Regions from separate parts of the Lactiplantibacillus sp. ME-2 genome, predicted to be linked through region 2. Evidence: predicted binding sites of a transcription regulator. Region 2 holds the regulator's gene; the other holds the start of a gene.
The links. The regulator NrdR, encoded in region 2, represses ribonucleotide reductase genes. The targets are predictions, from matches to a motif close to ACACNATATATNGTGT.
Positions count from the first base shown of each region.

Region 1: a site for NrdR is predicted at 1,617-1,632, ahead of MMY95_RS08960 (deoxynucleoside kinase). Genes of this name have one in related genera too.

Region 1 covers NZ_JAKZEQ010000021.1:20,669-23,856, reverse strand. Annotated here, with positions in the region: gene MMY95_RS08970 (YhgE/Pip domain-containing protein) at 1-668, shown strand, start outside; gene mscL (large-conductance mechanosensitive channel protein MscL) at 1,172-1,552, shown strand; gene MMY95_RS08960 (deoxynucleoside kinase) at 1,657-2,304, shown strand; gene MMY95_RS08955 (glycerophosphodiester phosphodiesterase family protein) at 2,486-3,172, opposite strand.
Region 2 covers NZ_JAKZEQ010000007.1:62,368-65,555, forward strand. Annotated here, with positions in the region: gene MMY95_RS04080 (DnaD domain protein) at 1-981, opposite strand, end outside; gene nrdR (transcriptional regulator NrdR) at 1,003-1,518, opposite strand; gene coaE (dephospho-CoA kinase) at 1,560-2,153, opposite strand; gene mutM (bifunctional DNA-formamidopyrimidine glycosylase/DNA-(apurinic or apyrimidinic site) lyase) at 2,163-2,987, opposite strand; gene polA (DNA polymerase I) at 2,999-3,188, opposite strand, start outside.

The DNA of each region.
Region 1 (3,188 bases), on a different contig from region 2:
ACGGTACTGGTATGGCGCCGTATATGTTAAGTGTCTCGTTATTTGTCGGCGCGCTCGCCCTCAATATGATGTTTGATATGTATACCCCACGCAAACACCCGCAATCGGCACTGGATTGGTGGAGTAGCAAGGCCAGCATCATGCTCGTCTTTTCAATCATGGAAAGTACGATTATGCTCGGCTTGATGATGTTAATCAACGGACTCAGCCCGATTCATCCGTTTGCCACTTGGTTGTTACTCACGCTAACGGCGCTACTCTTCATGACGATCGTCGCTTGGCTTAACCTTGTCTTCGGCAAAGCTGGCGCCTTCTTCAGTATGGTACTACTAGTCTTACAGCTCGGTGGTTCAGCCGGAACGTATCCAATTCAGCTGTCAGGTCACTTTTTCCAAACAATCCACCCGTGGTTACCAATGAGTTACAGCGTCAACGGCTTGCGGCAGACCTTAATGACTGGTAATTCTGCTCTTCCTAAGATGGGCGTCTTAGCACTGATTCTAATGCTGTTTATTGCTCTGACCTGGTTGTTCTTTATCCGTCGTTACCCTCGGCTGGCTCAAATTGACTTTGAAGACCCCGTCGCCGTCAAAGCCACTCAGAGTAAGTTAGCCACGTTGGTTCGGCGAAAGGCTCAAGCTAAAGCATCTGACAATAAGACGAATTAGTTATTTGGATTTATGATCTCGAAACACTGCCAAAACGACTTTCTCTATATCAGAGAGAGTCGTTTTTAGCAGCTAACTAAGTTGACGACTTTACCCAAATGGTGCTGTTAATTCTGATTCGCTGGTCAACACCTTAACCTACTACCATATTATTAGTATTCGTGAAAATCCCTACTAATATTGAAACGACTTCCCCATCACTTGAGACTGCTTTTCACAGACTCATTTTGACCGGATGTCACACACGCTAAGTCACCTAACTTTTCAGTCAACAGCCCAACTAGCTAAAACCATTAACTAGTCTCAAATGCACCACAACAATCATTCAGAACAACATTAAGTCACTATCCAAACAAAACTAATCATGATACCACCTCAAATTAGTATGGGTATGCTTTAGTTAGGGACAAGCTTACGGTTAAATTAGATTGGTATATTGATTGAGTCAGCGTTTGATTTTGGCTATACTGTTAACAGTCAATTAATAAAGGAGTGCGAGTCGCATGATCAAAGAATTCAAGGAATTTATTGCCCGCGGTAACGTGATTGATTTGGCCGTTGGGGTTATTATTGGGTCCGCTTTTACGGCCATTGTTAAATCGTTGACAGACAACTTAATTAATCCACTGATTGGGATTTTCTTAGGAAAAGTTGATTTATCCAATCTAAAGTTCAGTATCGGTGATGCTACTTTTAAGTACGGGTCCTTTCTAAATGCCATCATTAATTTCTTCATCGTCGCCATCGTCGTTTTCATTCTGGTGAAAATTATTAATAAAGTGGTTAAAAATGAACCAGAAGAACCCGAGGAAGAAGAAGTCGATGTTTCCGCGCAATATCTAGAAGAAATTCGTGATTTATTAAAGGAACAGGCTAAAAAATAAATGAAAATAGCTCCCAAGCAAATTTTTCATTAAAAGTCTATATGGTATTAAAACTTTTTTTGAGATACAATATATTGTGCAATTTTTTATAAAGAGGGGCTATCATGGTGATAATAACAGCAGGAATGATTGGGGTCGGCAAAACCACGTTAACGGGGTTAATTGCTGACCACCTTGGAACTAAGGCATTTTACGAACCGGTTGGCGACAACCCCGTATTGCCACTTTATTATTCGGATCCTAAGAATTACGGGTTCCTATTACAAATCTATTTCCTCAACAAACGTTTTGCAATGATCAAGAAGGCATTGGCCGACGATAACAACGTCCTCGACCGCTCCATCTATGAAGATGCCCTCTTCACCAAAGAAAACAACGCTGAAGGAAACATCTCTGATACTGAATTGAATGTTTACTTGCAACTACTAGACAATATGATGACCGAATTGACTGAACTGCCTAAGAAGGCACCAGACTTGATGGTCTACTCTGAAACTGACTTCGATACGATTCTTTACCGGATCAAGAAGCGTGGTCGCGACTACGAACAGTTCGACCACAACCCTGAACTGGAATCTTATTACTATAAGATGTGGACCGCTTATCGGAAATGGTACGATGAATACGATGCTAGCCCTAAAATGAAGATTGATTTACAACAGTACGACTTGGAAAAACCTGCTAACCAACAAGCAGTGCTGGCTCAAATCGATTCTGAATTAGGCAAGATTCGCAATCCAACCACAGTTTAATTAATCATGCTAAAAGCGCCAGTCCCCATTATCGGGACTGGCGCTTTTATTGCGCACAATCTAGCGAGCAAACAATACAGAAACTTCTTAATGACTCGCGACCAGCTAACTAGGTAGCGCGGGTAGTGTCGCATTACCAAACGACAATCTTTGAATGCCGCACTAGCACAATTGCGCTCGATTACATGGCTGCCCGGACTTGTTGGGCTAACTCAAAGTTATTGGTAATCACCGCATTGACCGAGGCTGCGAACAATTGTTGCATTACGATTGGCTCATCCACTGTCCAAACCCGTTCAGCAACATGGTGTACAGGTTGATAGTGTTCAAGATGCACCCCTTCTAAGCGTTCGTGAGTCGCAAACTCATCCGGATTACCCAGACGCGCTGAAGTCAAAAAAGCATATTTCTGGCTGGCATCAATGGCGTAGGCCCGCTGTAAACTCTTCAGATTAAACGACGAAAAAACGACCGGATAAATTAAGTCAGTCTGCCGGACCATCCGTAGCACAATCCGCTCGATATCAAGATAATAGTGTCGATCAGTCTTCAACTCAAGGTTCAAGTGAACGGGCTCCCCACTCACTAAGTTTAAAAATTCTTGTAAGGATGGGACGGGCTCTCCATTTGCTAATTCAAATCTACGCAACTGTTCGAAGGCCAGATCCGCAATAGCCCCTTGCCCATTAGTAGTTCGATCGATTCGTTCGTCATGCATAATCACTGGTATTTGATCCTGGGTAAGATGGACGTCAAACTCTAAGCCATCGATATGATGACTGATGGCATACGCAAACCCAGCTAGCGAATTCTCAGGAAACTTAACGGGAACGCCCCGATGACCATAAATCAACGACATATTTGGCACAATTCTTCAACTCTTT
Region 2 (3,188 bases):
CTCCTGCTTCAAAGCTGATAAAAAGTCATACGGCGCTGTCTGCTTAGCATACGTCACGAGTTGCTGCTCAGCCGTTGAGAGCTGTGCTGAAGCCTTGTTATCCTTAGTGGTCGTCGTTGCAACCGTTGCTTCCGTAGCGACCTGCTGACTCGAAACTGCGGGCCGTTCATAGCGCCGCGCAATCAATAATTTCAATTGATTTTCATCAAACTGACCCGTTGTTAAACTAGCCACTTCACTGATTAACTTAGCCATCTCAATCTCACTGATGCCGTAGACCCGACTTTCCGTAATGATCAGTTGCCGTGAACTCGCAACCTGTTTGAGATCAACATAGTTCTGCTTTAAAATTTGCCCCAACAGTTGCCAGTCAAAGTCATCGTCACTGAGCACGGGCGAGTGATCCTCGGCCGGTTCATTGGCCGCCAATTGGGCGCGCACCTTTTGCACTGAAAGAGGTGGCGTCGTAACTTTTTGACTATCAACGTGAAACACATCTAAGATATTTGCCGTCACGTCTTTGGCAGCCGTCAAGTCAATCGGCTGTGCTGCAAAATCGCCAGCAAGTTGTTGATAACGTAACTCACCGACCGTATCTAACAATAGGACACTCAATAGATCATCCGCAAAGAATTGTAACGCCAGTAATGGTGCTTGTAATTGATAAATGTACATGGCACCCAATTCATCTTGTTGATAATAGCTGCGCAACAAGCCAGTTGCTTCAAGTTTACGCCGAGCCGCTAACACCGTCGGCAAGTCCACATTTAGGATGCCCAGCAGTTCCGCGTGACTGCGTCGATTGCTCAGCTCATTCTCGCTACTCTGTAAGCTACGTAACGCCGCGTACAAGCTATATGCCAATGGCCCCATCAGTGGCAAGTATAATTCCGCCAATACAGCTTGTTGCGCCGCACTGAGCGCTGGTGCTTGCGGGACCACTAACCCAGTTTTGGGTGTTAAGGGTTCATCATTTGGCATGTTGTTCACCATTCTTTTTCACTAATCTTTTTTTCGTTTAGGTGCGTGGGTCGTCTTCGCTGACGGTTTTGCCAGTTTGACCTTATCACGCTCCATCATATCTTGGAGTTCATTCAAGAAGACGTGCATATCCTTGAATTGCCGGTAAACACTGGCAAAACGAATGTACGAAATTTCGTCAATATCTGCCAATTGCTCCATGACATACTCGCCGATAACTTGGCTTGAAATTTCATTTTCGCCCAGTGACCGGACCTTATTTTCAACATCATCAACGACGCCCGTCATGGTTTCCATGCTAACGGGTCGTTTCTCGGCCGAGCGAATAATTCCGCGCAAGACTTTTTCACGATTGAATTCTTCGCGGGCACCATTTTTCTTAATGACTAATAATGGCGTGGCTTCGACCCGTTCAAATGTTGTGAACCGGAACCCACAGTTTTCGCATTCCCGGCGCCGTCGAATCACGCGACCATCATCAGTTGGTCGACTGTCAACCACGCGGGAGCCATTATGATGACAATGTGGACATTGCATAGACTTCTCACCCCTTGTAACAACTAACAATCAGTTTTTCTTTATTTAGTAATAGTTTTCAGCCATTTTAACACGGCTGCTTTAGTTTTATCAATGTTGGCCCCGTTATCAATGACAACGTCAGCCCTTGCGACCTTCTGTGCAAGTGGCATTTGGCTGTCAATTCGTGCCTGAGCCGCCTGTTGCGATAAGTGGTTACGCGCCATCAACCGCTGCAATACTACGGCGGGTGATGCCGTCACAACCAACACTTGATCACAAACATGTTGCCAGCCACTTTCAAATAACAACGGCACATCTAAAATAATTGCGTCGGGCTGTTGCTGGTTCGCCGCGACAATCGCTTCGAACATCGCGTACTGAATCGGTAACCGTGTAATTGCGGTTAAGGCTTGTAAAGCTTGAGCATCGTTAAAAACCAACTGGCCAAGCCATGGCCGATTCAGCCGCCCGTCTGCCAGCACTGCTTGCTGACCAAAGTGCGCCACAATCTTTTGGGTCGTCGGTTGGCCTGGCCCTTCAACCTGCCACGCAATTTTATCCGCATCAACGATTGGTAGCTTAGTTGCCAGCAGCTTAGAAACAGTCGACTTACCAGTGGCAATGCCACCAGTCAATCCAATCAACTTTGTCATCTTGATCACCTACAACCGTTGTTCTAACGGGCAAAAATGGGTCCCTCGCTGTGCCACTTTGATTTTCTCAATAATCGTGCCACACCGTTCGCAAGGTTCCCCTTCACGACCATAGACGTGTAAGTGATTTTGAAACTGACCGGCCTCACCAAATGCCGTTGAAAATGAATGAACAGTGGTGCCGTGACCTTTAATTGCCATCGCCATTTCATCAATAATGTTTTGGCGCAATGTTGCAATCTCATCAGTAGTTAGTGAATTAGCAGGCCGCATTGGATGAATCTTACTCATCCATAGCGTTTCGTCCGCATAAATGTTCCCAATACCCGCAATCTTACTTTGATCCAATAATAGTGGCTTGATCATCTTTTTCGACTTGCCAAAAGTGGCCGTCATATAAGCCAGTGTTAACTGTTCAGCAACGGGTTCCGGGCCAATTGTCCGCAATCCCGCCACCGTGTTTTCTTCACCGGTCGGCACGAGCGTCATTCGCCCGAACTTACGCGTATCGTTGTACAGCAAATCACGATCATCGGTCAGATGGAAGATCACGTGCGTGTGTTTACCTTGATCTTCACCACGCGGTACAACATTATACTTGCCTTCCATCCGCAAATGCGACACCATCGTCAGACCATTGCTAAAGCGAAACAATAAATACTTCCCCCGCCGATCAATGGTCTGGATCGTTTGGTTGGCTAAACGCTGTTTGAAACTATCGACATCATTATTAATAATTTTCGGCCAAAAAACCTCGATACTAGCAATCGTTGCCCCGCTAACCAGACGATTTAAGCCGCGACGAACAGTTTCAACTTCAGGTAATTCAGGCATGGTGGTTCCCCCTATTTTGCATCGTACCAAGTATCACCGTAGTGGCTCTCAACCTTTAACGGTACGGCTAACTGTACGGCGGAATCCATCACGCTTGGCACTAATTTTTCTAAAACTGGAATTTCTTCTTTTGGCGCTTCAAAAATCAATTCATCATGAACTTGTAACAGCATGGTTGCTTTCAAACCCGCAGCCTGTAAC